3 regions of the Pseudomonas sp. TS_SC_3 genome follow, and region 2 is predicted to be linked to each of the others. Evidence: predicted binding sites of a transcription regulator. Region 2 holds the regulator's gene; each other region holds the start of a gene.
What was found. The regulator sigma-54, encoded in region 2, starts transcription at its own class of promoters, with help from an activator protein. The targets are predictions, from matches to a motif close to ANTGGCATNNANNTTGCTNT.

Region 1: the regulator sigma-54 is predicted to act here: its motif matches at 7,961-7,980, upstream of glnA (type I glutamate--ammonia ligase).
Region 3: the regulator sigma-54 is predicted to act here: its motif matches at 7,018-7,037, upstream of AC0J6G_RS13480 (pilin).

What each region holds. Positions count from the first base shown of each region.
Region 1 covers NZ_CM149586.1:3,879,648-3,889,829, reverse strand. Annotated here, with positions in the region: gene AC0J6G_RS18295 (YkgJ family cysteine cluster protein) at 437-835, shown strand; gene AC0J6G_RS18290 (NAD(P)/FAD-dependent oxidoreductase) at 902-2,308, shown strand; gene cptA (phosphoethanolamine transferase CptA) at 2,401-4,155, opposite strand; gene typA (translational GTPase TypA) at 4,315-6,135, opposite strand; gene thiI (tRNA uracil 4-sulfurtransferase ThiI) at 6,292-7,746, opposite strand; gene glnA (type I glutamate--ammonia ligase) at 8,076-9,482, shown strand; gene AC0J6G_RS18265 (DUF4124 domain-containing protein) at 9,667-10,182, shown strand, end outside.
Region 2 covers NZ_CM149586.1:204,356-214,537, reverse strand. Annotated here, with positions in the region: gene AC0J6G_RS01115 (MlaC/ttg2D family ABC transporter substrate-binding protein) at 1-24, opposite strand, end outside; gene mlaD (outer membrane lipid asymmetry maintenance protein MlaD) at 39-509, opposite strand; gene mlaE (lipid asymmetry maintenance ABC transporter permease subunit MlaE) at 509-1,306, opposite strand; gene AC0J6G_RS01100 (ATP-binding cassette domain-containing protein) at 1,306-2,115, opposite strand; gene AC0J6G_RS01095 (KpsF/GutQ family sugar-phosphate isomerase) at 2,362-3,336, shown strand; gene AC0J6G_RS01090 (KdsC family phosphatase) at 3,336-3,875, shown strand; gene lptC (LPS export ABC transporter periplasmic protein LptC) at 3,883-4,452, shown strand; gene lptA (lipopolysaccharide transport periplasmic protein LptA) at 4,439-4,981, shown strand; gene lptB (LPS export ABC transporter ATP-binding protein) at 4,984-5,709, shown strand; gene AC0J6G_RS01070 (RNA polymerase factor sigma-54) at 6,002-7,516, shown strand; gene hpf (ribosome hibernation-promoting factor, HPF/YfiA family) at 7,708-8,016, shown strand; gene ptsN (PTS IIA-like nitrogen regulatory protein PtsN) at 8,032-8,505, shown strand; gene rapZ (RNase adapter RapZ) at 8,508-9,365, shown strand; gene AC0J6G_RS01050 (HPr family phosphocarrier protein) at 9,379-9,651, shown strand; gene pmbA (metalloprotease PmbA) at 9,718-10,182, opposite strand, start outside.
Region 3 covers NZ_CM149586.1:2,813,188-2,823,369, reverse strand. Annotated here, with positions in the region: gene AC0J6G_RS13525 (MOSC domain-containing protein) at 1-128, opposite strand, end outside; gene AC0J6G_RS13520 (DUF1780 domain-containing protein) at 125-754, opposite strand; gene AC0J6G_RS13515 (energy-coupling factor ABC transporter permease) at 898-1,587, shown strand; gene AC0J6G_RS13510 (hypothetical protein) at 1,692-1,907, shown strand; gene yacG (DNA gyrase inhibitor YacG) at 1,911-2,111, opposite strand; gene coaE (dephospho-CoA kinase) at 2,108-2,722, opposite strand; gene AC0J6G_RS13495 (prepilin peptidase) at 3,066-3,935, opposite strand; gene AC0J6G_RS13490 (type II secretion system F family protein) at 3,939-5,156, opposite strand; gene pilB (type IV-A pilus assembly ATPase PilB) at 5,160-6,863, opposite strand; gene AC0J6G_RS13480 (pilin) at 7,081-7,515, shown strand; gene AC0J6G_RS13475 (tetratricopeptide repeat protein) at 7,630-9,252, shown strand; gene nadC (carboxylating nicotinate-nucleotide diphosphorylase) at 9,479-10,182, opposite strand, start outside.

The DNA of each region.
Region 1 (10,182 bases), 360 kb from region 2:
GCACGTAGACAGCAGCCAAGAGTGGGCGACAGTAGATATATTCAAGGGCTTCCCTGACCTCAAACGCCAAGCAATTTAGCGGCTAACAATACTGCAAAAAGCCTTGTCCAGCCGGGCTTTATTTATGCAGACGATCTCACTTTAGTGCTCACCAACTCAACAAACTGGCCGCCGACAACGCTTAGGAGCCGCGCCGCTCATAGCGCTGCGAAGGCACCTACAACTGGAGCCAACCCTCGCGCCCTCCGAGGTGAAAGGGAACTCGCAGCCGCCTAAAAAGCCGCCCGTGTCATGCTCTAGGAAACGCAGGCTAAATACAGCACAGAAACTATGCCCTGGCCATTTTTCGCACAAAAAATGACCAACCGGCAGATTGTGGTTCAAAAATCCACCAAGCCCGCTATCATCGCCCGCCGCTTAACTGACGCACGCCCGCCTGATGAAAAATAACCTGATTGCCGCCGCTGAACTCGACCGCCTAGATACTTGGGCCAAATACACCGCAGACATGTGCCACAGCTGCATGTCCAGCTGCTGCACACTACCGGTCGAGGTGCGCCTCAACGACCTGATCCGCATCGGCGTAGTCGACGAATTTGAACGCAGTGAGCCTCTGAAGAACATCGCCAAACGGCTGCAGAAAGACGGGCTTGTTGAACGTTTCCACCAAAAGTCAGGCATTTTCACCCTGGTGCGCATGAGCAATAACGATTGCTACTACCTGGATCGTAAAACCCGCCTGTGCACCATCTACGAGAAGCGCCCCGATACCTGCCGCAACCACCCAAAGATCGGCCCACGCCCAGGCTATTGCGCGTACAAGCCGAAGAGCTAAGCCCAGCAAACGCGCTTGCGGTGACTTATTCTAGCCGGCATTCAACCGCGCCCCAGGTGAGCAAGCATGAGCCAGTGGCAGAACATTAGCCTGTGGATGGACCAACTCGGCGAGCCGCTGAGCCCCAGAGCCGCGCTGCAAGTAGACATTCAGGCCGACGTGGCCATCATCGGCGCCGGCTACACCGGCCTATGGACCGCCTATTACCTCAAGCGCCAGGCGCCACACCTACGCATCGTCATCCTTGAAGGCGAGATTGCCGGCTTCGGCGCTTCCGGGCGCAACGGCGGCTGGCTGATGGGCAACCTGCTCGGCCAGGACAACCTGCTCGCCGACCAGCCCAGCGCCGCACGCCAGAGCGCCTATGCGCTGCTGCATGGCATTCCCGATGAAGTCGCCAGCGTGCTGCAGCGCGAGCAAATCGCCTGCGATTACCGCAAAGCCGGCGTGCTCTATTGCGCCGCGCGCTACCCGGAGCAGCTGACCAGCCTGCGCCAACACCTGGCCGAGCTGCGGGATCTGGGTCTGGATGAAAACGACTACCGCTGGCTGACGCCCTTTGACCTGGGCAAACAGCTACAGCTGGCCAACGCCTTTGGCGCCATCTACACCCCGCACTGCGCCACCATTCAACCCGCCAAGCTGGTGCGCGGCCTGGCGCGCTGCGTGATCGCCATGGGCGTCGAACTGTATGAGCAGAGCCGGGTGATCGCCTGGCAAACCGGCCTGGTGCGCACCGCCAGCGGCAGCGTGCGCGCCGACTGGATCGTCCCAGCTGTGGAAGGCTATGCCGCCAGCCTACCGCCGCTTGGCAACCATCAATTACCGGTACAGAGCCTGCTGGTGGCCACCGAACCGCTGCCCAAGGAAGTCTGGGCCGACATCGGCCTGGAGCGCGGCCAGGCCTTCAGCGAAAACAGCCGCCAAGTGACCTACGGCCAGCGCAGCGCCGACGACCGTTTGGTATTCGGCGCCCGCGGCGGTTACCGCTTTGGCGGCCGCCTGCGCACCGATTTCAACCTCAGCGAGGACGAGCGCGACCTGCGCCGCTACCTGTTCGGCGAACTGTTCCCGCAACTCAAGCAGGTGCGCATCACCCACGCCTGGGGCGGCAACCTAGGCATGGCGCGGCGCTTTCGCCCGCACATGCTGGTAGACCGACGTAACGGCATCGCCCTGTCGGGTGGTTACGGCGGCGAAGGCGTGGGCGCGAGCAACCTCGGCGGACGCACCCTGGCTGAATTGATTCTCGACCAGCAGAGCGAGCTGACCCGCCAGCCTTGGGTGCTCGGCGATCAGTCCATCAACCAGCTGCCACGCTGGGAGCCAGAGCCCCTGCGCTGGCTCGGCTACAACGCCATTATCCAGAGCTTTGTGCACGAAGACCGTGTACTGGCCAACCCGCACAGCGCGCCCTGGCGGCGTCAGCTGGCCAGCCGTCTAGCGGCCGGCATGGAAAGATTTATGCGTTAGCGCCCCGAACAACCTTGAGAACAGCCCCCACGCCTCATAAAAAGCCCCCGCCAACAACGTTGACGGGGGCTTTTGCTACATCGCCGCATGAGTTACAGCTCGGGAGCCCGGGCGTCCTCACGCTTGGCCAACCCGCCAGCGCTGGCCTTAGGCTTGATCAGGCTGAAATCAATCAGGCTCTTGGGCTGCGCCGGATTGCCGATCAGCAGCGGCAGCGGCCGGAATTCAGTGCTCACCAGGCTTTTATGCGCCTCGTATTCATCAAAGCGCAGCCCAGCCAGGTCCGCCCAGGTGTGGATGAAATGCGATGAGCTGTAGGGCCGCGACAGCGTGTCGCTGAAATCACGCGCCTGCTGCGCTTGCCACTGCAGCGAACGCCAGAGGATAAACGGCACGGTGTACATCGGGCTGGTCGGCGCGGCCTCGTTACGCCCCAGCACATTGGGCTTGGGTGCATCGAACACCGCTTCACCGTGGTCAGCCAGGTACAGCAACAGGCTATTGGGCTCCTGCTGCGCCAGGTCTTTGATCAGGCTGGCGACCACATGGTCGTTGTACAGCAGCGCGTTGTCGTAGCTGTTGTAAGTCGGCAACTGGTCATCGGTGACATTCGCCGGCACGCCGTTACGGTCGGTGAAGCGTTCGAACTCAGGTGGATAGCGGTACTGATAACTCATATGCGTGCCCAGCAGATGCACCACCACAAACTTGCGCGGCGCCGGGTCAGCCAACACCTTGGCAAAGGGTGGCAGTACATCGCCGTCGTACTGACGAGCGTTCTGCGCACGGTTGTTGTTCAGGTAGAACTGCTCATCAGCCTGCTTAGAAAAGGTGGTGAGCATGGTGTTGCGCTTGGTCATGGTCTGCTGGTTGGTGATCCAGTAAGTCTTGTAGCCCGCCTGCCTCATCATGTTCATCACCGACGGCGTGGTCAGGTAACGCTCGGGATGCTCCTGATCGGCAAAGGTCAGCACCTGCTGTAAGGCTTCGATAGTGTAGGGGCGCGGCGTAACCACGTTGCCAAACACCTGCAACTGGTCACGCAATGCATCCAGCTCCGGTGTGGTTGCGCGCGGGTAGCCATACAGGCTCATGCGCTGACGGTTGGTCGACTCGCCAATCACCAGCACCAGGGTCGCCGGCTGACCGGCACGCGCATCCTGCAAGTTAGCCAAGGGCGCAATGCTGGCATTCTCTGCCAACAGCACCTGCATGTTGGCCAACTGCTCGCGGTAATTTTTGTAGCCCACCGCCAGCTGCCAGGGGGTGGCGGCTTCAATGCGTTGAGCAAAGTTATCCAGCCCCGCCTTCCAGCTGTCATGTTTAGTGAACTGGCGCAGCGCCGGGTAGCCCACCGAGACAAACACCGCCAATGCCGCAGCAAACAGCGCGCCAGGGCGCGACAGGTACACCGGGCGCACTTTGCGCCACAACAACCAGCCGCCCAGGCCGTACGCAAAGAAGGCCGGCAGCATCCACCAGGCGAAATATTGGATCAGGTATTCGCGGCTTTCATTGAGGTTCGATTCGAACATGATGAAGATCACGCTCTGCGAGAACTCCTGCCCGTACACCAGAAAGTAGCCGAAGCTGCCAAGCGAGCAGAGCCACAGCAAGGCACCAATGACGGCCGCCAACTGACGGGCCCGCGCTGGCCACAGCAACAACGGCACCAGCCACAACGCACTGGCCAGAAAGGCCTGACGAAAGCCGGAAAACCCGGCCGTACCGGTCAGCTGGATCAATAACTGGGTAACACCGGAAAAATACCAAAAAAACAAAAAGGCCCAGCCTAACCCGGCCCAATCCACGCGTTGGCGTGAAGACGTTTGCAATGCTGCAGACATGACTACCTCGTGACCTTTCAATGACCGCAATGCTTATGCCAGCCAGCCTGTGAAAATTCCGTCAAACACCGTGGCACAGTGAGCCACTTTTTACCCAACCATGAAAAAGCCCCCGCAGGCTTTCACCGGCGGGGGCTTTTCAGTTAGCTAGAACGTGGATCAGTTCTTGGCTTTCTTGGCAGCGCGGGTGCGCTCGCCTTCGTCGAGGATCTTCTTACGCAGACGGATCGACTTGGGCGTGACTTCGCACAGCTCGTCGTCCTGGATGAACTCCAGAGCCTGTTCCAATGTGAAGCGAACAGGTGGAACCAGGGCGATGGTTTCGTCTTTACCCGAAGCACGCATGTTGTCGAGCTTCTTACCTTTGGTTGGGTTGACGCCCATGTCGTTGTCACGGCTGTTCAGACCAACGATCTGACCGTTGTAGATTTCCTGGCCGTGCTCGACGAACAGCTTGCCGCGCGCCTGCAGGGTTTCCAGGGAGTAGGTCAACGCCTTGCCGGTTTCGACTGAAACCAGTACGCCGTTCTGACGGCCGGACATGTCGCCGGACTTCATGGTGTCGTAGCGATCGAAGATCGAGGTCAGGATGCCAGCACCGTTGGTCAGGGTCAGGAACTGGTTACGGAAACCAATCAGACCGCGAGCCGGGATGTTGTATTCCAGACGAACACGGCCTTTGCCATCCGGCACCATGTTGGTCAGGTCGCCCTTACGCAGACCCATCTCTTCCATGACCTTGCCCTGGGATTCTTCCGGGGTGTCGATGGTGACGTTTTCGAACGGTTCCTGCTTGACGCCATCCACAACGCGGATGATCACTTCTGGACGACCTACACCCATTTCGAAGCCTTCGCGACGCATGGTTTCGATCAGTACCGAGAGGTGCAGCTCACCACGGCCGGAGACTTTGAACTTGTCAGCGCTGTCGCCTTCTTCAACACGCAGGGCCACGTTGTACAGCAGCTCTTTGTCCAGACGCTCTTTGATGTTACGGCTGGTGACGAACTTGCCTTCTTTACCGCAGAACGGCGAATCGTTGACCTGGAAGGTCATGGATACGGTCGGCTCGTCAACGGTCAGCGGCTTCATCGCCTCAACATGGTTCATGTCGCACAGGGTGTCGGAGATGAACAGCTGGTCCATACCGCTGACACAGACAATATCGCCCGCGCCGGCTTCTTCAACGTCAACGCGGTGCAGACCGTGGTGACCCATCAGCTTGAGGATACGGCCGTTACGCTTTTTGCCATTGACGTCAATCGCCACAACCGGGGTGTTCGGCTTGACCTTGCCGCGGGCAATACGACCAACGCCGATAATGCCGAGGAAGCTGTTGTAGTCCAGTGCCGAGATTTGCATCTGGAACGGACCATCACGGTCTACAGCTGGAGCCGGTACGTTGTCGACAATCGACTGGTACAGCGGCGTCATGTCTTCCGCCATCTCAGTGTGGTCGAGACCGGCAATGCCGTTCAGGGCCGAGGCGTAAACGACTTTGAAGTCCAGCTGCTCTTCGGTGGCATCGAGGTTGTCGAACAGGTCGAAGATCTGGTCCAGAACCCAATCCGGACGCGCGCCCGGACGGTCAATCTTGTTGATCACAACGATCGGACGCAGGCCGGCTTCGAAGGCCTTCTTGGTCACGAAGCGGGTTTGCGGCATCGGGCCGTCTTGGGCGTCAACCACCAGCAGCACGGAGTCAACCATCGACATTACGCGCTCAACTTCACCGCCGAAGTCGGCGTGGCCGGGGGTGTCAACGATGTTGATGTGGTAGCCACCCCAGTTGATCGCGGTGTTCTTGGCGAGAATGGTAATACCGCGCTCTTTTTCCTGGTCGTTGCTGTCCATCACGCGCTCGTCGTTGAGCTCGTTGCGCTCCAGGGTGCCGGACTGGCGCAGCAGGGCGTCAACCAGGGTGGTCTTACCATGGTCAACGTGGGCGATGATGGCGATGTTGCGTAGTTTTTCGATCACGGGCGTATCTCAATCAGAGTATTCGGTGTGCTGCCTAGTTTAGGCGGCAAGTGTTAACTAAATGCTATTTCTGCTCGGCGGCGTAAAAGCCTGCTTCACGCCGCCGGTATGTCGGGAGGGCGATGGCGGATGCTGCCGCCATTCAACCCTGGGATTTTATGTCGGACGATAAACGCGCACATTGGCATGCCCCTCGCTCAACAGATGATGAGCATGCAAACGACTCATGACGCCTTTGTCGCAATACAGCAAGTATTGGCGCGCGGCATCTAATTCTTTAAAACGGCTATTCAGCGCGTAAAAGGGCAACGCTTGGACTTCGATGCCTGGTAGTTCGAGCGGCTGTTCTTCGGCGTTATCCGGATGGCGGATATCAATGATCACCTGGCTGGCAAGCGCTTCGCTGACTTCTTCGACCTGAATGTCCTTACCCAGCTCATCAATCACTTTATCGATCGGCAGCAAGGTCGCGCGCTCCAGGGCGCGGTCGAGAATGGCCATATCGAACTGCTGCTCTTCGTGCTCGATGCGCAGCTTCTTCGCCTTGGTGGTCGGGTTGACCGAAATCACCCCGCAGTATTCCGGCATGTGCTTGGCAAACTCGGCGGTGCCGATGCGCGTGGCGGTGTCGATGATGTCTTGTTTATGGCTGGCCAACAGTGGACGCAGCACCAGCATGTCAGTGGCCGAATCGATCACCGCCAGGTTGGTCAGGGTCTGGCTGGACACTTGGGAAATCGCCTCACCGGTGACCAACGCCTCGATCTGCAAGCGCTCGGCCATGCGCGTAGAGGCGCGCAGCATCATGCGTTTGAGGATCACGCCCATCTGGCTGTTGTCGACCTTGCCGAGAATTTCGCCGAGCACTTCTTCAAACGGCACGCTGATAAACAGCACACGCTGCGAGCTGCCAAACTTTTGCCAGAGGTAATGCGCCACTTCCATCACGCCCAGCTCGTGGGCACGACCGCCAAGATTGAAGAAGCAGAAGTGCGTGACCAGGCCGCGACGCATCATTTGGTAAGCCGCAACAGTGGAGTCAAAACCACCGCTCATCAGCACCAGGCTCTGCTCCAGCGAGCCCAGCGGGTAACCGCCCAGGCCTTCATGCTGGTGATGGATAACAAACAAGCGCTGGTCGCGGATTTCCATGCGCACAACGACGTCGGGCGCCTTCAGCGAGATACCGGCGGCGCCGCACTGCTGACGCAGTTGGCTGCCCACATAGCGTTCGATATCCACGGAGCTGAAGGCATGCTTGCCTGCGCGCTTGCAGCGCACTGCGAAGATCTTGCCCGGCAGTTGCTCAGCGAAGTGCAGCTTGCACTTCTCCAGCACGTCGTCGAAATCACCCAGCGGGTATTCATCAACTTGCAGAAAGTGGGTGATGCCCGGCGTGCAGCTCAGGCGCTCAATCATGGCCTGCAGGGTTTTCGGCTCACTGATCTGGGTTTCAACTTCCAGGTTGTCCCACACACCGCTGACCTGCAGCTGTGGGTCGAATTCACGCAAAACCGAACGAATGTTCTTCGCCAGCTGCCGGATAAAGTGCTTACGCACCGGCCGGCTTTTAATGGTGATTTCTGGGAAGACTTTAACGATCAGTTTCATGAAAACAGGAGGTGCCGAGGCCGCGAAAAAACAGGGGCGCGGATTATAGCGGAAATTGCTCACGCTTTGATCAAAATTCCTCACCCCACCAAAAAGCGCACCATTTAAGAGCGCAGTGCAAATATCACGAACCATAACAGTGCAAATATTAATCCAAGGCCGCAGTGCAGCCCCCGCCGGCCCTGAGTTTCAGGGCTTACACCCATTCCTGTGCACTGGCATGCAATTTGCTCCCTTGTGATGCAGGATGCGCCGACGGACTATGCCGCCGCGCCTTACCGAATTATTAAGGGGCTCAGCATTCGAGCCTTAGCCACCTGGAGGACAGCATGTCGAAGTCGATTCAACTTATTAAAGAACACGACGTGAAGTGGGTAGACCTGCGTTTCACTGATATCCGCGGCCAACAGCACCACATCACCATGCCAGCGCGTGATGCCCTGGATGAAGATTTCTTCGAACACGGCAAGATGTTCGACGGCTCGTCCCTCGCTGGCTGGAAAGGCATCGAAGCCTCCGACATGATCCTGCTGCCAGACGACAGCAGCGCCGTGCTCGACCCGTTCACCGAAGAGCCGACCCTGATCCTGGTCTGCGACGTGATCGAGCCGTCGACCATGCAAGGTTATGACCGTGACCCACGTGCCATCGCTAAGCGTGCTGAAGAGTTCCTGAAAAGCACCGGCATCGGCGACACCGTATTCGTCGGCCCGGAGCCTGAGTTCTTCATCTTTGACCAAGTGAAGTTCAAGTCGGACATCTCCGGCTCGATGTTCAAAATCTTCTCCGAGCAGGCTTCGTGGAACAGCGACGCGGACTTCGAAGGCGGCAACAAAGGCCATCGCGTACCGGTTAAAGGCGGCTACCTGCCGACCCCTCCGTCGGATTACGACCACGAAATCCGTACCGCCATGTGCAACGCACTGGAAGAAATGGGCCAGTTCGTCGAAGTGCATCACCACGAAGTCGCCACGGCCGGCCAGAACGAAATCGGCGTGCGCTTCAACACCCTGGTAACCAAGGCTGACGAAGTTCAGACCCTGAAGTACTGCGTGCACAACGTAGCTGATGCCTACGGCAAAACCGCCACCTTTATGCCGAAGCCACTGTACGGTGACAACGGTTCAGGCATGCACGTGCACCTGTCCATCTCCAAAGATGGCAAGAACACCTTCGCCGGCGAAGGCTATGCCGGCCTGTCCGATACCGCCCTGTACTTCATCGGCGGCATCATCAAGCACGGCAAGGCCCTGAACGGCTTCACCAACCCGGCCACCAACTCGTACAAGCGTTTGGTTCCAGGTTTCGAAGCCCCGGTTATGCTGGCCTACTCGGCGCGTAACCGCTCCGCGTCGATCCGCATCCCTTACGTTGCCAGCCCGAAAGGCCGTCGTATTGAAGCGCGCTTCCCGGACCCAGCGTCCAACCCATACCTGTGCTTCGCTGCACTGTTGATGGCTGGCCTGGACGGCATCCAGAACAAGATCCACCCAGGCGACGCCGCCGACAAGAACCTGTATGACCTGCCACCGGAAGAAGGCAAGTTGATCCCACAGGTCTGCGGCAGCCTGAAAGAAGCCCTGGAAGAGCTGGACAAGGGCCGCGCGTTCTTGACCAAAGGCGGCGTGTTCTCCGACGAGTTCATCGACGCTTACATCGAGCTGAAGAGCGCAGAAGAAATCAAAGTGCGCACCTTCGTGCACCCGCTGGAATACGACCTGTACTACAGCTGCTAAACCTTCGCGCAACACAAGAGGCCACCTCCGGGTGGCCTTTTTGCGTCTGCACCCGGCACCTTGCTCCGCCCCACCACCTTTTAGCCCGGTGTTTTCTGCGCTGGTCTACGCCGCGCCATCAGCGCGCTTGCCAGGGCGCCTTGGCAGTGCAAGGCTTAGGGCACACTCACTGGGAGAGACCGGCATGCGCCCTCTACTCATCTGCCTACTACTGAGCCTGGCCTTTTCGGCCACTGCGCAGATTTACAAATACACCGACGCCAATGGCAACACGGTCTTCACCGACCAGCCGCCGGAGGGTCAAGCGAGCGAAAATATTCAACTGCCTGCCACCAACAGCGTGTCGATGCCGGTCCCCAGCGCACCTGCAGCCCCCGTGGCCGAAGCGACTGACAGAGCCGCGCCTTACAGCACATTGCAGCTGACCGGCCTGCCGGATGATGAGGCGCTGCGCGCAAACAACGGTACGTTCAGCGTCGGGGTCATGATTGAGCCGCGCCTGGCCAGCAACCATCGCCTGCGCCTGTTACTCGACGGCAAACCCTATGGCCAACCGAGCAACGTGCCACGCCTGCAAGTGAGCAATGTCGACCGCGGCGAACACAGCCTGGCCGTGGAAGTGCTCAGCGGCGAGCAATCGATTCAGCAAAGCGCCACGGCCACCTTTACCGTGCAGCGGGTCAATACCAGCAACCCGGCC
Region 2 (10,182 bases):
ACCGTTACGCAATGCTTTGATCATGCTCAACACCTCTATTAGTTTGCCTGGTCTTTATTGACCGAATTGAGCAGGAACTTGCCAATCAGGTCTTCCAGCACCAATGACGACTGCGTGTCCTGAATAGTGCTGCCATCGCTCAGCACTTCTTCTTCGCCACCCACGCTAATCCCAATGTATTTCTCGCCCAGCAGGCCCGCCGTCAGGATCGAGGCCGTGGAGTCTGCCGGCAGGTTGTCTACGGCATCATCGACAACCATGGTCACGCGCCCCATGTAACTGTTGCGGTCCAGATCGATGGCCGTAACCTTGCCAATGGTCACGCCAGCCATGGTCACTTTCGACCTGACCGTCAACCCGGCGATATTTTCAAAGTGCGCATACACCTTATAGGTGTTGTCGCTACTGCCCACCGTCAGACCGCTGACGCGCAAAGCCAAAAGCAGCAAAGCCAACAACCCAGCCAACAAAAACAAGCCGACACCAATTTCCAGCGTGCGGTTCTGCATCAGAAATCTCCAAACATCAAAGCGGTCAGAATAAAGTCCAGCCCCAATACGGCGAGCGAGGCGTACACCACGGTTTTTGTGGTGGCACGACTAATCCCTTCCGACGTCGGTTCACAGTCATAGCCTTGAAACACAGCAATCCAGGTCACGACAAATGCAAAGACCACGCTCTTGATCACGCCATTGAGCACATCGTCGCGAAACGAAACGCTGCTTTGCATATTGGCCCAGAACGACCCCTCATAAACCCCCAGCCAGTCGACGGCGACCATCGCACCGCCCCATATACCAACCACGCTGAAGATCATCGCCAGCAACGGCATTGAGATAAAACCAGCCCACAACCGCGGCGCAACAATATATTTGAGTGGGTCGACGCCAATCATCGCCAAGCTCGACAGCTGCTCGGTGGATTTCATATTGCCGATCTCTGCGGTTAACGCCGACCCGGCGCGCCCAGCAAACAACAAGGCGGTTACGACCGGACCCAGCTCACGCAGCAAAGTCAGCGCGACCATCTGCCCCACGGCCTGCTCCGAGCCGTATTGGGCCAAGATGCTAAAGCCCTGCAGCGACAGCACCATGCCGATAAAAATGCCGGACACCACAATGATGGCCAGGGACATGACCCCAACTGAATACAGCTGCTTAACCAACAACTGAAAGCCGTTCCCGGTCGTGCTACGGCCAAACAGCGCGCGCAGCAAAAACACACCAGAACGCCCCAGCGTGGCCACTACATCAATACCGGCACGCCCGAATAACCGCACCCGCTCGAGCACAGATGTCTTGCGCATCAGCGCCCTCCCAGCAAGTCGTCGCGGTAATTAGCCGCAGGAAAGTGAAACGGCACTGGCCCGTCGGGGATGCCTTGCATAAATTGACGTACGCGCGGGTCCTCCGACGCCATCAACTCGGCCGGCGTGCCCTGCCCTAAGACCTGGGTATCGCCGACGATGTAGATGTAATCGGCAATGCTCGCGGTTTCCGCCAAATCATGGGAAACCACAATACTGGTGATCCCCAGCGCATCACTGAGCAGACGAATCAAGCGCACCAAAACGCCCATAGCAATGGGGTCCTGGCCGACAAAAGGCTCGTCATACATCAAGATTTGCGGGTCCAGAGCAATCGCTCGCGCCAGTGCCACACGGCGTTTCATGCCACCCGACAGCTCATCCGGCATCAAGTCCACAGCGCCGCGCAGGCCTACCGCTTGCAACTTCATCAGGACGATGTCGCGAATCATCTCTTCTGGCAGCTGGGTGTGCACCCGCAGCGGAAAGGCGACGTTCTCGAACACATCCAGGTCGGTAAACAAGGCGCCACTCTGGAACAGCACGCCCATCTGCTTGCGCATATCGAACAATTCACTGCGCGACAGGCTCGGCAAATTCACATCATTGACCCACACCTCGCCCTGGCTCGGCTTCAGCTCAGCGGCAATCAGGCGCAACAGCGTGGTTTTTCCGCAGCCTGAAGGCCCCATGATGCCGGTGACCTTTCCACGCGGAATATGGAGATCAATGTTCTTGAAAATATCCCGCTCGCCGCGTTTAAAGCTGACGTTTTTCAGCTCGACTGCATACGGGCTCTCGGCGCTCATCTGGACTCCTTGCTAAACGCTTGCCTGACTGACGTATCGCCCCGAACAAAGGGCACTACGGGTCGTCGAACGTACCGAAAATGGCCGCGAACTATACCACCGCGCCTTACCTCACCCAAGACTGAACGTGTTGCCGAACATAAGCTGCGCACAGCGGCAGGGGCTAACTCGCGACGGGAAAGACTGGGCAGGCGCACCTTTACCGCTATAATCAGCCGCTTTTAGTCCGTACGCCGCAGAGAAGCCATGAGCCAATCAACCGATCTGATCCAATCAGCGCAGCGCACCATCCGTTTGGAGCTCGACGCTATTCAGGATCTACTGGCGCGCATCAACGGTGATTTCGTCAGAGCCTGCGGGCTGATTCTCGCCAGCAAAGGTCGCGTGGTCGTGGTGGGCATGGGCAAATCCGGCCACGTCGGCAACAAGATTGCCGCCACCCTGGCCAGCACTGGCACCACGGCGTTCTTCGTGCATCCAGCCGAGGCGAGCCACGGCGATATGGGGATGATCACCCGCGATGACGTAGTGCTAGCCCTGTCCAACTCGGGTTCCACCGCAGAAATCGTGACCCTGCTGCCACTGATCAAGCGCCTCGGCATCCGCCTGATCAGCATGACCGGCAACCCGGAATCCCCGCTGGCCAAGGCCGCCGAAGTCAACCTGGATGCCCGCGTATCCCAGGAAGCCTGCCCGCTGAACCTGGCCCCGACTTCTTCCACCACCGTATCGCTGGTACTGGGTGACGCCCTGGCCATTGCCCTGCTGGAAGCCCGCGGCTTTACCGCCGAAGACTTCGCTTTCTCCCACCCGGGCGGCGCATTGGGCCGACGCCTGCTGCTCAAGGTGGAAAACGTCATGCACGCCGGCGACAGCCTGCCACGCGTCAAGCGCGGCACCTCGCTACGCGACGCGCTACTGGAGATGACCCAGAAAGGCCTGGGCATGACCGTGGTGACCGAGGACGACGGCCGCCTGGCCGGGATCTTCACCGACGGCGATTTGCGCCGCACCCTGGACCGCAACATCGACGTACGCCAGACCATTATCGATGACGTAATGACCGCCCATGGCAAGACCGCTCGCGCGGAAATGCTCGCGGCAGAGGCTTTGAAAATCATGGAAGACCACAAGATCAGCTCGCTGGTGGTAATCGATGACAACCATCAGCCAATTGGCGCACTGAACATGCACGACTTGCTGCGCGCTGGAGTGATGTAATGAGCACTGACACGATCAACCCCGACCTGCTGCAACGCGCCAAGGCCATCAAATTGGCCATTTTCGACGTCGACGGCGTGCTCACTGACGGCAAGCTGTACTTTCTGATCGACGGCAGCGAATTCAAGACCTTCAACACCCTCGACGGCCACGGCATCAAAATGCTGATCAACTCTGGGGTAAGCACCGCCATTATCAGCGGCCGCAAAACCCCGGTGGTCGAGCGCCGTGCGCAGAACCTGGGGATTCAACACCTGTATCAGGGCCGCGAAGACAAGCTGGTCGTGCTTGACGAACTGCTCGGCGAACTGGGCCTAGACTATGCACAGGTCGCATACCTCGGTGACGACCTGCCCGACCTGCCAGTGATCCGCCGCGTAGGCCTAGGTATGGCAGTCGCCAGCGCCGACGGCTTTGTCCGCCAACACGCCCACGGGATTACCCGTGCTCGCGGTGGCGAAGGCGCCGCACGTGAGTTCTGTGAACTGATCATGCACGCCCAAGGCACCCTTGAAGCCGCTCAAGCCGCTTACCTATAGGCCAACCATGCCCCGCAAGTTATTCAATATTGTTCTGTTCGCCGTTGTCGCCCTGCTGGTGGCGGCGCTCGGCTACTGGAACCTCAGCCCAGATGGCTTTAACGAGCAATCCCGCACCGCTGGGACTGATAACGCCATCGACTTTTACGCCACAAACACCTACACCGTGCAATACCAAGCCGACGGCACGCTGCAATACGAGCTAACGGCCGATAAGGTCGAGCACGTCAAAGCCAGTGACATCACCCTGATGACCGGCCCGAATATGAACCTGTTCCGCGGCACCGAGCTGCCCTGGAAAATCCGTAGTGAGCGCGGTGAAGTGTCGCCCGGCGGCGTTGAGGTCGAGCTGATCGACAAGGTGCGGGTTGAACGTACCGACGCCAAAGGCCGCCCGACCATCCTCACCACCAGCCGCCTGACCGTATTCCCCGAGAAGGAATATGCGCAGACCCAGCAAGCCGTTAGAATCGACGCGGCCAATGGGGTGACCACGGCACAAGGAATGAAAGCGTACATGAATGACGGCAGGATGCTCCTGCTGTCCAACGTAAGAGGTCAGCATGAGGCTCGTTAACACCCTCCCCCTACTACTCAGCCTCAGCGCCGCACTCGGAAGTGTTAGCGCTTGGGCCCTGCCATCCGACCGTGAACAGCCGATCCGTATCCAGGCTGACAGCGCGGAACTGGATGACAAACAAGGCGTGGCCGTTTATCGCGGTGATGTCGTCATCACCCAGGGCACCATGAAGGTCACTGGCGACACCGTGACCATCACCCAGAATGCCCAAGGCGATGTCGAGGTATTTACCTCCGTCGGCAAGCCGGCCTACTACGAGCAACTGCCGTCAGCCGACAAGCAGATCGTCAAGGCCTACGGCCTGACCATCCAGTACTTTATGGCCAACGAGCGCGTGGTACTGATCGATCAGGCCAAGGTGATTCAGGAAGGCAACACCTTCGAAGGCGAAAAAATCGTCTACGACACCCAGCGCCAAATCGTCAACGCCGGCCGTGCCACAGGCACCAACGTCACCGCGCCACGTCCGCGCATCGACATGGTGATCCAGCCGAAGAACAAACCAGCCGACCAGCAGGCGCAGTAATAATGGCCACATTGAAAGCCCAACACCTGGCAAAGAGCTATAAAGGCCGCCAGGTTGTGCGCGACGTCAGCCTGAGTATCGACAGCGGGCAGATTGTCGGCCTGCTTGGCCCTAACGGGGCCGGCAAGACCACCTGCTTCTACATGATCGTCGGCCTGGTACAGGCCGATCAGGGCCGCGTGATGATCGATGATCTCGACGTCAGCCATCAGCCCATGCATGGCCGCGCGCGCGCCGGAATTGGCTACCTGCCGCAGGAAGCCTCAATTTTCCGCAAGCTCAGCGTGGCCGACAACATCATGGCCATCCTGGAAACCCGCAAAGACCTCGACGGCGCTGCACGGCGCAAGGAGCTTGAGGGGCTGCTGCAGGAATTCCATATCAGCCATATCCGCGACAACCTCGGCATGAGCCTGTCCGGTGGTGAACGCCGCCGCGTGGAGATTGCCCGCGCCCTGGCAACCAACCCCAAGTTCATCCTGCTCGACGAGCCGTTCGCCGGTGTTGACCCGATTTCCGTGGGCGACATCAAACAGATCATCCACCACCTCAAAGCCAAGGGCATCGGTGTATTGATCACCGATCATAACGTGCGCGAGACCTTAGATATCTGCGAAACCGCCTACATCGTTAGCGATGGCCAACTGATCGCCGAAGGTGATGCCGAAACTATCCTGGCCAACCAAACCGTCAAAGAAGTGTATCTGGGGCATGAATTCCGGCTGTAACCACCGCCGCTCTAAGCCGCCAGCAGGCGCTTTAGAGCGTAAGCAGAACAGGCGAAACGATTTAACACCCGCGCACTGGCCTGCCGGGTGAAGTGGCGGGTCAAAAGCCGAGCACACGCGCTGTACATGCGCATCCAACGCCTGCTTTTAACGCTGGATCGTTAACACAGGTAGTTTTCAACGACCTGCTAGGCAAAGCCCCTAAACTTAGGCATATTATTTGCTTCCAAGTGGCGATTTTTAAAACGCCCTGTAGTGGATTGCGCATAGACGCCAGTAAATAAGGCCTGCAATGAAACCATCGCTAGTCCTGAGAATGGGCCAGCAGCTGACGATGACACCGCAGCTGCAACAGGCCATCCGCCTACTCCAACTCTCCACCCTCGATCTGCAACAAGAGATCCAGGAGGCCTTGGAGTCCAACCCGATGCTCGAACGCCAGGAAGACGGCGATGATTTCGACAATTCGGACCCCATGGCCGATGGCGCAGAAAGCGCCAGCCCGAGCGAACAGCCCGAAGCGCCCTATCAGGAAACCAACTATCAGGAAGCCACGCAAACCGTGGACAACCTGGAAGAAGGTGATTGGGGTGAGCGCATTCCCAACGAACTGCCGGTCGACACCGCCTGGGAAGACATCTACCAGACCAGCGCCAGCAGCCTGCCGAGCAGCGCCAGTGATGACGATGAGTGGGACTTCACCACCCGCACCTCCAGCGGTGAGAGCCTGCAAAGCCATTTACTTTGGCAACTCAACCTGGCGCCGATGTCGGATAAGGATCGCCTGATCGGCGTCACCCTGATCGACTGTATCAACGAGCAGGGCTACTTAGAAGAAACCCTGGAGGAAGTGGTCGAGGCCTTCGATCCGGAATTGGACATCGAGCTCGACGAAGTCGAAGCCGTGCTGCACCGCATCCAGCAGTTCGAGCCGACCGGCATCGCTGCACGCAACCTGGGCGAGTGCCTGCTTCTGCAACTGAGTCAGCTACCGGCAAGCACTCCGTGGCTGAGTGAAGCTCAACGCTTGGCCAGCGATTACCTCGACCTACTCGGCAGCCGCGATTACGGCCAGCTGATGCGCCGCATGAAGCTCAAGGAAGACGAGCTGCGTCAGGTTATTGATTTAATCCAAAGCCTCAACCCGCGCCCTGGCTCGCAGATCGAGTCCGGTGAGCCGGAGTACGTGGTGCCCGATGTGATTGTGCGCAAGCACAACGAGCGCTGGCTGGTGGAGCTCAATCAGGAATCCATGCCGCGCCTGCGGGTCAACGCGCAGTACGCAGGGTTTGTGAAGCGCGCTGACTCAAGCGCGGACAACACCTTTATGCGCAACCAACTGCAGGAAGCGCGCTGGTTTATTAAGAGCCTGCAAAGCCGCAACGAAACCCTGATGAAGGTTGCCACGCAGATCGTCGAGCACCAGCGCGGCTTTCTCGATTACGGCGACGAGGCGATGAAGCCTCTAGTTCTGCACGATATCGCCGAAGCCGTAGGCATGCACGAGTCAACGATTTCGCGGGTCACCACACAGAAATTCATGCACACCCCACGTGGCATTTACGAGCTGAAATATTTCTTCTCCAGCCACGTTAGCACCGCCGAGGGTGGCGAATGCTCGTCCACGGCGATCCGCGCCATCATCAAAAAACTGGTCGCCGCGGAAAATGCGAAAAAGCCGTTGAGTGACAGCAAGATCGCTGGTCTACTGGAAGCACAAGGCATTCAAGTGGCTCGCCGTACGGTCGCAAAGTACCGTGAGTCCCTCGGAATAGCGCCCTCCAGTGAGCGCAAACGATTGATATAAGGCGGTACGAAAAGGAAGGCAACTCGCAGGACAGATAACACGCCAGGCACGTTTTTTCGCAAAGTAGACATACTGCTACTCAGCAACCAGCGTTCGTGCCAGGCCCTATCTGTCAGACCCTTCCACGCCACAGTGTTCCGGCGGCAGGCCTCTCGCCTGCCTCTTACACACGGCAACAAGGAGAAAGCGGTATGCAAGTCAACATCAGTGGACACCAGCTGGATGTGACCGACGCCCTACGCGACTACATCGGCGAAAAACTCGGCCGATTGGAGCGCCACTTCGACAAGATCACCAATGTGCAAGTCATTATGGAGGTCGAGAAACTCAAGCAGAAAATCGAAGCCACCCTGCATATTGCAGGCGGTGAAGTTGTCGCCAATGCCGAGCATGACGACATGTACGCCGCCATCGATTTACTGACCGACAAGCTCGATCGACAACTCATCAAACACAAGGAAAAACAGCTCGACCGTCAACAGGGTGCTATGGCCCGCTGACGTCGCCTATCTCCTATGATCCGACTTGAAACTATCCTGACCCCCGGCCGTTCCTTAGTGAACGTGCCGGGCGGCAGTAAAAAACGTGTCCTTGAACAGATAGCTAACTTGGTGGCGCGCGAACTGCCCGACCTGGATGGCCAGGACATTTTCGAAAGCCTAATTGCCCGCGAAAAACTCGGCTCGACCGGCTTTGGTAATGGCATTGCCATTCCCCACTGCCGCCTGCCGGGTTGTACGGCTCCCATCAGCGCGTTGTTGCGCCTGGACGCCGCCGTAGATTTTGACGCCATCGACGGCGCCCCCGTTGACCTGTTGTTTGTTCTGCTAGTACCTGAAGCCGCCACCGATGCGCACCTGGAACTGCTCCGGCAGATCGCCAGCATGCTCGATCGCAGCGATGTGCGCGCCAGTCTGCGCCAAGCCGAAAGCAGTGAAGCCCTGTATCAGGTGGTAGTCGACACTCAAAGCCAACTCAATAGAGCCTAAACATGCGCCTGATCATCGTCAGCGGTCGCTCCGGTTCCGGGAAGAGCACGGCGCTCGATGTGCTCGAGGACAACGGTTTCTACTGCATCGACAACCTCCCGGCCGGCTTACTGCCTGAACTGGCAGAGCGCGCGCTAGTGCATACCGAGTTGCTGCATCCGCAGGTGGCCGTTTCGATTGACGCGCGCAACCTGCCCAGCCATCTCGAACGTTTCCCGGCGTTGTTGGAAGAGGTGCGTGCACGGCATATCAAGTGCGATGTGGTTTACCTGGATGCCGACGAAGAAACCCTGCTCAAGCGTTTCTCGGAGACCCGCCGGCGCCATCCACTGACTAATGAGAGTCGCTCGCTAGAAGAAGCTATTGCCGATGAAAGCCTGCTGCTAGGGCCCATCATCGACCTGGCTGACATGAAGATCGACACCACTCACCTCAATTTGTATCAGCTGCGTGACAGCCTCAAGCTACGCCTGCTGAACCAACCCGAGCCGGGCACCGCGTTTCTGGTTGAGTCCTTTGGCTTCAAACGCGGCATGCCGGTGGATGCTGATCTGGTATTTGATGTGCGCTGCCTGCCCAACCCTTACTGGAAACCGGACTTACGCGACTTCTCCGGCCTCGACCAACCGGTAATCGACTATCTTTCGGCCCAGGCTGATGTTGAAGAGATGTATCAGGACATCCTCGCCTACCTGACCAAGTGGCTACCGCGCTTTGCTGCCAGCAACCGCGCCTATGTCACAGTGGCCGTAGGCTGTACCGGTGGACACCACCGCTCGGTGTATCTGGCAACGCGGCTTGGCGATACCCTCAAGCCCATCCTGAAAAACGTCCAGATCCGCCACCGCGACCTCAGCTAAGGAATTACCCGCGATGCCCGCCAGCGAAATTACCATTATCAACAAGCTTGGCCTGCATGCCCGTGCGGCAGCCAAGTTTGTTGGCGTCGCTGGGCGCTTTCCTTGTCAGGTCAAAATCGGCCGCAGTGCTGACAGCCTGGTCGACGGTAAAAGCATCATGGCCGTGATGATGCTAGCCGCAGGCAAAGGCACAGCCGTTCATGTGCAGACTGAAGGCGAGCAGGATGTCGAAGCGCTGCAGGCGTTACGCGAGTTGATCGACAACTTCTTCGACGAAGGCGAGTAACCTGCCTAGATAAAAAAGGGGCCATGCACGTGAGTGCATCGCCCCTTTTTTTTCAGGCCGCTACTGTCAGCTACCCGCCACCGTCATCCGCTCAATCAGCACGGAACCGGTACGAATGTTACTGCGCAGTTCCAGATCATTACCGACCGCGACTATTTGCTTGAACATGTCACGCAGGTTGCCGGCGATGGTGACTTCCTGCACCGGAAATTGGATCTCGCCGTTCTCCACCCAGTAACCGCCCGCGCCACGTGAATAGTCGCCGGTGACCATATTCAAGCCCTGGCCCATTAGCTCAGTGACCAACAAACCACGCCCCATCCGCTTGAGCAGCGCCTTCTGGTCTTCATCGCCGTGGCTGACGAATAGGTTATGCACGCCACCTGAGTTGGCCGTGCTGGGCATGCCCAGCTTGCGCCCGGAATAAGTGCCGAGCACGTAGGACAGCAGCTCGCCGCGTTCAACGAAGGATTTGGCATAGGTCGCCAAACCGTCACCATCAAAGGCGGCGCTGCCCAGTGCGCGCGGGAT
Region 3 (10,182 bases), 1.4 Mb from region 2:
CCGGCTTCGCGGCGCGCTTCGACAGCATCTAATTCGATCATCGTTGCCCGTGAAGCCGGGCGCACGCCAATCCAGCGCACGCAGCCTTGTTGCGGGACTGCTGCGAGCAGTTCATGCAGTGGACTCATAGGCTGATACCTACATCAAAAAGCACCGAGCGGCCGAGGTTGTTGCGCAGAAAGTCGGGCGCATCGGGGTGGGCGAAGAGCACGCGAGCAAAGGTTGGGCCGACCAGTGACAGTGAGCGCCAGCCCTGACGAAGAAACTCGGTGGGCGGTGGGAAGTGGCTATTGAAATCCGGTACGGCGCGTTTCAGGTTGACGTAAGCAAGCAGGTCCAGTTCGCCGAGGTCAAGGCCGCGCTCTTTGTAGTTATGGGCTTTCTTGCGCAAGGTGGGCGTTAGCCGCTGTTGTAAATCGGCGGCGGCGATACGCCGGGGTTTGACTTCGCGGCGCACCAGTTGGCTGAGGGAGAATGCGCTGCGTCGTCGCTCCAGTTCCGCGCGCCATTCATCATTCAGCCGGCGCCCTTCGTCGAGTACAAAGAACACTTCAAAGCTGGCATCACGAAATAACACATCAGGCGGCTCATGGTCGGCGGCGCTGAATTCATCCAGGCGATGCCTGACGTTTAGCGCTTGCAGCAGGCGCTGGCAAACCCAACGCTCGCGTTCCCACTTGCGCGCATTGGAGAGAAAGGCGTTGGCTTGTTCGGCCTGGTGCGTCAGTAGGCGCAGGTAGTCTGAATCATCCATGCGCTCAGCTTAGCCTGCGCAGCTGGGTTGTAGGTACCCCTCTATGTGGGTTGTTTCAGGCTTTTCAACGGCTGGCTACGCGCAAGGCATGGCAGCGGTTGTAGACTGCACGCGTCACAACAATTGCAGGGGAGTTGTTCTCGATGATTGCCGAGCACTTACTGTCTTCTACCAGCCTGGTGATGGGTTGGTTGATCTACATCCCGCTGCTGTGTTGGGCGATTTGGCGTGCGCCCTGGGTTGAGCTATGCAGTGATTTACGTCGGCAGCATCTGCTCGGCGGCACAGCCTTGGCGCTGTTTGTGCTGTGGTTGGTGCGGCGCGATTTCGACTCGGGATTGTCTTACCACTTTATAGGCATGACCGCCGTCACCTTATTGCTGGACTGGCCGCTGGCCATGCTGGTGGGGCTAGTTGCTCAGCTGGGATTGCTGGCGCTGGGTAGGCATGACCTGGCTGCGCTAGGTGTAAATGGCGTGCTGTTGGTGGCGATCCCCGTGTGGGTCACAGAGGCTTGCGCGCTCTGGGTCGAGAAAAAGCAGCCGCGCAATTTGTTCGTTTATATCTTTTTTAACGGCTTCTTCGCTGCGGCGCTGGCGGCCTTGCTGTTTATCGTGGTCGCCTTCTCGTTGCTTTGGCTGGACGGCTTGTTCCCGATGCCGCCCTGGTTAGACGATTTCATCGGCTATCTCTGGCTGGTGATTTTCCCCGAAGCCTTTATCAACGGCATGCTGGTGACTGCGTTGGTGGTGTTTTACCCGGATTGGCTAGAAACCTTCAACCGCACGCGTTATCTCGCCGCGCCCTGGAAGGATGATGATCTGCCGCGCTGATGGTGCATGCTTCAGGGCTCTGATTGCACGGCACGGATTGATCCAAATCAAGCCAGGCTCGCCGCTGTGCGCCATTGTTCATGCATCTATCAGGAGTGCGCGATATGGGTGTGCATGAGTGGGCAAGACAAACAATTGAGCAGAGCTTGCAGGGTGAGAGCGCGCAACACTTTGATCAGGCCATGGCCTTGCGGGCGTTGCTTAGCGCCGTGATCGAACGTAGCCGGGGTATGCGTAGCGCAGTAGATCTAGCCGCAGAGCTGCAGTTTCTCGCCGACAACTTGGATGATGAGCGCGATTACAGTTTTATGCGGCCCTGATGATCAATGCTCGCGTGGCGGCAGTTCGCCAGAAAACAGATCGTCTTCCAGTGGGTTGCCGGCAATCGCGTGTTCTTCTGCGGCCCAAGCGCCAAGATCAATCAGCTTGCAGCGTTCGCAGCAGAAGGGGCGGCTTGGGCTTTGCGGGCCCCACTCCACAGGTGCGCTACAGGTGGGGCAGGTGACTAAAGTTGGCGTGCTCATGCTTGGCCTCCGCGTAGGGTCAGGTAAAAGTTATGCAGTCGTTCTACTTCGGCTTGTAGCCCATGCAGATCTTGGTCGTTGAGCAACACATCATGGGCGTGGCTTAGGCGTTCTTCACGGCTGGCTTGGGCCTTGAGAATGGCCTGCACCTGTTCGCTGGAGCTTTGGTCGCGGGCCATGGTGCGCTCTATTTGCAGCTGCTCAGGCGCATCCACCACCAATATGCGCTGCGTCAGCTTGTGCTGGCCGGATTCAACCAGCAGCGGCGATACCAAAATGGCGTAGGGTGATTCTGCACGAGCGAGGTACTGGGCTATTTCCTGGCCGATCAGCGGATGCAGCAAGGCTTCAAGCCAGCGCCGCTCGGACGCATCGGCAAAGATCCGCTTGCGCAGTGCGGTGCGATCAAGCTGCCCATCAGTGTGCAGAACCTCAGCCCCGAAATGCTCGACTATTTTAGCCAGCGCCGGCTTGCCGGGTTCAACCACCCAGCGCGCTGCATGGTCAGCGTCAACCACATGCACGCCCAGGTCGATAAAGTGCTGGGCGACAGCGCTCTTGCCACTGCCGATACCGCCAGTAAGGCCAAGAATCCAGGGTTTTACAGTCAAAGTATGGCGCTCGTGTCGGTGATTCAGGGGGGGGCGATTGTAGGGCGGATTCAGGAGCGAAGCGAACAACCCGCCACGAACCTAGAGCCCGGCAATCCGCAGGTAGCGGGCCGTGATTTGCTTGCCCCTGCTTTTGTAGGGACGGTTAGCGGCGCTAGCGCTGATTATGGGTACGCCACGCCATTCGAGCGCGGCGTACCCACCATTGGATTTTCTCGGTAGAACGCCATGGTGGGTTACGGCGCGTTGAGAGCCGATGGTGTTTGCGTGATCCTGGTTCGCGCCTAACCCACCCTATGGATTATTGCAGCAGCCCAGATGTAGTTCGGGCTGCTGCGCTATATCAGAACCTGGCAATCTGCAGGTAGCTGGCGGTGATCTGCTCGCCCCAGAGCAGTGCAAACCAGCCGGCAATCGCCAGGTAGGGGCCGAACGGGATCGGTGTGCTGGTTTCGGCGTTACGCAGGCGCAGCATGATCAGGCCGAGTACTGCGCCAACCAGCGAGGACAATAAAATCGTCAGCGGTAACACCTGCCAGCCACCCCAGGCGCCCAGCATGGCCAGCAGCTTAAAGTCGCCATAACCCATGCCTTCCTTGCCAGTGACCAGCTTAAACAACCAATAAACTGACCACAGACTCAGGTAGCCGGCAATCGTGCCCCACAGTGCATCTTCCAGGCTGGTAAATACGCCAAAACTATTGGCAATAAGGCCAAGCCACAGCAGCGGCAGCACCAGTGAATCCGGCAGCAACTGGTGATCAGCATCAATCAGGCTCATCGCCAGCAAGCCCCAGGTCAACAGCAGCATCGCGCCGGCCTGCCAAGTAAAACCAAAGTGCCAGGCAATGTAGGCCGAGAGCAAACCGCAGGTCAGCTCAATCAGCGGGTAACGCAGGCTAATCGGCGCTTTACAGCCGGAGCATTTACCGCGCAGAAACAGGTAGCTGATAACCGGGATATTTTCCCAAGGCTTTATTTCATGGGCGCAGTGCGGGCAGCTTGAGTTGGGTAATACCAGGTTGAAGGTTGCTGTCTGCTGCTCGGCGGGCAGTTCTAATATTTCGCGGGCCTGTTCGCGCCAGTCGCGCTGCATCATTTTCGGCAGGCGGTAAATTACGACATTGATAAAACTACCGATCAGTAAGCCAATCAGCAGCGCACATAAAATAAAGGCATGAACATGGCCGGCCCAAAAATCGATTAAGGCCATAGGTTAAACGACATTGCCGAGTTGGAAGATAGGTAGGTACATGGCAATGATCAGGCCGCCGACCAGTACGCCGAGTACCGACATAATCAGCGGCTCCATGAGTGCAGTCAAACCATCGACGGCGTTATCAACCTCAGCCTCGTAATAGCTGGCGACTTTATCCAGCATCATGTCCAGTGCCCCCGACTCTTCACCGATGGCAGTCATCTGGATGGCCATTGAGGGAAATACATCCGTGCTACGCATAGAAAAGTTCAGCTGCATACCGGCGCTGACATCCTGCTTGATTTTATTCACCGCATTCTTAAATACGATATTGCCGGTTGCACCCGCTACAGAGTCCAGTGCCTCCACCAGCGGCACACCTGCCGCAAATGTGGTGGCTAAGGTACGCGCATAGCGCGCAACGGATGATTTGTAGATGATGTCACCCACAATCGGCGCCTTCAGTGCGGTGCGGTCGAGCCAGTTACGGAATTTCTCCGAGCGTTTTTTAGTTTCACCAAAGGCAAAGGCTGCGGCAAACATGCCAAGCAAAATTACGAACCACCACTTTTGTAGGGCTTGGGATATACCGATTACAAACTGGGTGAATGCGGGGAGCTCAGCACCAAAGTTGGCAAATACAGATTCGAATTGCGGCACAACTTTGATCAGCAAAATAGCCGAAACAATCACCGCCACCAGCACCACCGCAATGGGGTAATTCATGGCTTTCTTGATTTTGGCTTTGAGCGCTTCGGTCTTTTCTTTGTAGGTCGCAACACGGTCCAGCAGGTTTTCCAGGGCGCCTGCTTGCTCCCCGGCATCTACCAAGTTGCAGAACAGGTCATCAAAATATTCGGGGCGTGTTCTGAGGGAGGCCGCGAAGCTATTACCTGCCGCAACATGCTGTTTAATATCATCCACCAGCTTGCGCATATTAGGGTTGTCTACACCCTCAGCAATAATGTCAAAGGACTGCAACAGCGGCACGCCGGCTTTCATCATGGTTGCCATTTGCCGGGCAAACAGCGCAATGTCCATTGGTTTGATTTTTTTCCCCGCGCTGAACAGCGAGGCGGATTTTTTGCGCACCTTGGTCGGGTTGATGCCCTGCTTGCGCAGTTGCGCTTTTACCAATGCCGGGTTTTGGCCGCTGACTTCGCCTTTTATCTTGGCACCCTGTTTATTGGTGCCTTCCCACGCGAAGGTGCTGGTTTTTAGTGCTTTAACGGCCATTGGTTAGTCCTTTGTCACGCGGTTTACTTCAGCGAGGCTGGTCACGCCCTGCATGGCCTTTAGCAAGGCCGAGGTCCGCAGGTCATTGAAGCCGTCTTTGCGCATCTGGATGGAGATATCAATCGAGTTACCTTCCTCCATGATAATCCGCTGTAGGGCCGGCGTGTTTTTAACCACTTCATAAATACCGACACGGCCTTTGTAACCGCCATTGCAATTTTCGCAGCCTACGGGCTCGTAAATTTTGAAGGTGCCGATCTTGTCTTCCGGGAAACCTTCCTCCAGCAGGGTCTCGCGTGGGATCTGGATTTCCTTCTTGCACGCGCTACACAGCTTGCGCGCCAGGCGCTGAGCAATAATTAGGTTGACCGAGGTAGCGATGTTAAAGGACGGCACCCCCATGTTGCGCAGGCGGGTTAAGGTTTCCGCAGCGCTGTTGGTGTGCAAGGTCGACATCACCATATGCCCAGTTTGTGCGGCTTTAATAGCGATGGAGGCGGTGTCCAGGTCACGAATCTCGCCGACCATGATGATGTCCGGGTCCTGACGCAGGAAGGCTTTCAGCGCCGCGGTAAAGTCCATGCCCTGTTTGGGGTTAACGTTGACCTGGTTGATGCCCTCCAAGTTGATCTCCACTGGGTCCTCGGCGGTAGAGATATTCACGTCCACTGTATTGAGGATGTTCAGGCCGGTATACAGCGATACGGTTTTGCCCGAGCCGGTTGGGCCTGTCACCAGAATCATGCCCTGCGGCTGCTTGAGGGCGGCCATGTAAAGTTCTTTTTGCGACTCTTCATAGCCCAGTGCGTCGATGCCCATCTGTGCGCTGGCTGAGTCAAGAATCCGCATCACGATCTTCTCGCCCCACAAGGTTGGGCAAGTGCTGACGCGAAAATCGATGGATTTACTTTTCGAGATGCGCATCTTAATGCGCCCATCCTGCGGTCTGCGTCGCTCGGAAATATCCAGGCCGGCCATTACTTTCAGGCGCGCAGAAATACGGGGCGACAGCTGAATAGGCGGGCGGGCGATTTCATGCAGAATACCGTCGGTACGAAAGCGCACGCGGTAGGTCTTTTCGTAAGGCTCAAAATGCAGGTCTGAGGAGCCTTTTTTAATCGCGTCCAGCAGCATCTTATTAACAAAGCGCACCACCGGGGCGTCGTCTGCGGAGTTGCCGTCAGCCTTTACCTCCGCGTCATCATTAACCGTTTCGACATCCAGGCCGTCGAGGTCAACGTCGGCCAGGTCATCCATGCCGCTGGTCGCGGAATCGAAGAATTTGTCTATAGCTTCGCCGAGCTTGTCGTCCTCAACCAGAATGGCTTCTGTGTTCATGCCGGTGCTGAATTGAATGTCAGTGATGGCTTGATGGTTGGTTGGGTCGGAGACTGCGACAAATAGCTTATTACCTCGGCGCCACAGCGGTAATACGCGGTGTTGGCGAACCAGCTTCTCGCTGACCAAGTCTTTAGGCTGGTTTTCTTTGTCGATGGCATTCAGGTCAACAAAGGACACGCCAAATTGATCGCTGGCCAGTTCGGCCAATACTCGGCTTTTGACTAGCTTGTTTTGCACTAGGTAGGTGACCAGCGACAGCTTGTTGCGCTGCGCCTGACCTTGAGCGTGTTGCGCTGTTTTTTCATCCAGCAGTTCCGCCAGCACCATCTGCCGGGCTAAGCCGGTAAGGGACACGCTATCGTTCATCACAGGCTCCATAACAATGCGTGCGTTATAGCCTAGTTGCTCTAGGCGTGCCAAACCCAGTGAGTTAGGGTGACAAAAAATGGCAGTTAGTGTCGATGCTGAGGCTGCTGCTTGCGCTTCGGTGCCTTTAACCCAGGTTAGAGCAGTGTTTAGAGTTGGCACGAAGGCTGCATTAGTAGGTCAGGTCGTCGACCTATACACACTAAGGAGATGCTAGATGAAAGCTCAAATGCAAAAAGGTTTTACGCTTATCGAATTGATGATCGTGGTTGCGATTATCGGTATTCTGGCTGCTATCGCAATTCCGCAGTATCAGGACTATACAATTAAAGCAAAAGTTGCTAATGCTCTGACTGCCGCTGATGCTTTAAAAACGGCGGTGTCTGTTTGCGCGCAAGAGGCGGGTGGCGTGCTTGCAGCTTGTAATACTGGCTCTAATGGTGTTCCTGTGTTTAGTGCTACTAAAGAAGTTACAAGTGCCAATGTGGCTGCTGGTACAGTGGTGCTTACGCTGGGCAACGGTATCGGGACTAACGTTGACGGCCAAACGATAACAATGACCCCTGCTGTGAATACCACCTCCATTCGTTGGACTAATTCGACTACTGTAACTCAGCCTGCTGCTCAGGCTGCAATTCTTAAGAATAACTAATTGCGGTGCGTGTCTAGTTTTTTGTGTTGGCACGCGGGGTTTTAGTTGGTTGTGAGATATGGCGCCCTGCTTTTGCGGGGCGTTATTTTTTGTTTGTTATATGTTGGAGGCTTGATGCATTTTTTTTCCGTGCGCTGGTTTCATTTTATACTTTTATATTTTTGGTTGGTATTGATCTGTATTTTGTTTTTTGAAAATCCACTTATATTTGACGACAACTATTTTTTTTTGAAGGGTGCCCCAGAGGCATATATTGATGATGGTGTTCGGTTTTCTCCGCGCTGGTGGGTTTATGAAACGTTGGCAGTTACATTCGTATATCTGGGTTCGGGTATTGCTTGGCAGCGGGTGGGGAATTTATTTGCTCACATGTCTACAGTCTTAGCGCTGTATTTTTTTATTCGACAACTTCTATTGAATTTTGATGCTTCTGGTAAATTAAATGTAAGAGTTGGGGTGCACTTTTCGGCGTTTTTAGGCTCTGCTTTATTTGCAGTACACCCGCTTTCTATTTTTTCTCAGGGGTATTTGATTCAGCGCACTATAATTTTCGCTACGCTATTCTCTATTTTCAGTCTGTTTGGTTTTTTGCGTGGAATGAATGGTTCGCGTTTTTGGTTGTGGCTGTCCTGCCCGCTCTTCGGATTAGCGGTTTTCGCTAAGGAACATTCGGTTATGCTTCCATTGGTATCCACTTTGCTCTTGGTCTTGTATGTGCGTAGTGATTTTGTTGTGCAGGTTTCGCGGCGAGAGATTTTTTCTGTGTTGTTGGTGCAGGGCTTGTTGTCTGTTCTGGTAGTTTTACAAAGCGCAGGGATTATTGGGGTGCCTTATGAGGTTTTAGCCGAGGAGGTTTTAATATCCGAAACCGAAAGGCCAGTGAAGAACTTGTATCTGTTAAGCGTTTTTAATCAAGCGGGTTTATTTTTTAAGTATTTGTACATGTGGGTTTTCCCCGTTTCTACAATGATGTCGGTTGATATGCGGGAGGTGTTTCCCCTTGGCTTTTACTCTTGGTCGTTGTGGGGGGGGGGGGCTTTATTTTTTGCCTATATTGGTTTTGGCTTTATCTTATTACTGCGTGGAGGAAGTTTGGGGTTGCTGGGTTTTTCTTTGTTGATGCCAGGAGTGCTTTTTGTAACTGAATTTTCAGTTGTTCGCTTGCAGGAGATTTTTGTTCTGTATAGGAGCTATCTCTGGGGGCCGGGTTTATTTATTTTGCTTGCCTTGGGGGCGCGGCGCTTAAGCCCTAGGTTTTTGTTCAGTCTGGCGTTCTTTTGTGTCTTGTATTTGTCGGCGCTTTCTTTTGATCGGCTCTCTACGCTGGCTCATCCGTATCTAGTTTGGGATGAGGCTGCCCGGCTTTATGAGCGAACTTCTGAGCATTCTAAGGTTTATGGAGGTTATAGGATTTATTACAATAGAGGAAATGAACTGTATAGGCAGGGGCGTCTGGATCTAGCAATGGCTGATTTTAATCGTGTTGTTGATCTCAATCCGGCATATAGCCATGCTTATCAACAGCGAGGAGTTATTTATCTAGATCAAAAAAATTGGATGGGTGCAAAGGCTGAGTTTGAGATGTTAGGTTCAATGTCTCCGGGAAACTCAAAATCCTACATTGGATTGTCTAGGGCTCTGGAGGGCTTGGGGCAGTTTCGTGCGGCTGATAGTGCATTGAAAAAAGCTTGCTCGTTGGGTAGCCAATTTGCATGTGGGGAAATTAAAGAGCTTTGAATGAGCATGGTTTATCGAATCGGTTATTGCGAGTAAAGTAGCACCGAAACTGTTCTGCTAGAGTTATTTATGCTGGCTGAAGTGTGGGCTGGATTGCTCCCGCTCGGTATGGCAGATTGATTCGTATGGTTGAATCGCCAAAGGCGACTCCACCATCTGTCAAAAAAACTCGTTTGTGTGCGATGTTTAATAATTATCGCTCACGCCTTGAGCGGTATTAGATGGTTTACAAACTCAGTCGCATCGACAAGTCTACTGCCTTCACATACTTAGTGAATGCCCCAATCGACACATAATCCACCCCAGTCTCGGCAATCGCTCTCAAGGTGCTTTCATTCACGCCGCCTGATGCCTCCAGCTTAGCGCGGCCTTGGGCGATGGTGACGGCTTCGCGCATTTCACCCAGGCTCAATTCATCCAGCATGATGATGTCGGCGCCGGCGTCGAGTGCCTCACGCAGTTCCTGCAAGCTCTCCACTTCAACTTCCACCGGCTTGCCGGGGGATATTTTGTGGGCGGCGGTTATGGCGTGAGTGATGCCGCCGCAGGCGGCGATGTGGTTTTCTTTAATAAGGAAGGCGTCGTACAGGCCGATGCGGTGGTTGTGGCAGCCGCCTTGGGTCACGGCGTACTTCTGCGCCAAGCGCAGGCCAGGGAGTGTTTTGCGGGTGTCGAGCAATTTCACAGCGGTGCCTTGCACGAGGTCGGCATAGTGTTGGCAGCGGGTGGCGACGGCGGAGAGGGTCTGCAGAAAGTTCAGGGCGCTGCGTTCACCGCTAAGCAGGGCGCGGGCTGGGCCTTCTAGTTCAAACAACACTTGGTTGGCTTCGGCGCGTTGTCCGTCCTGGATGTGCCAGTGCACGGCGACCCGTGGGTCGAGTTGGCGGAATACCTCATCGACCCAGGCGGTGCCGCAGATGGTGGCGGCTT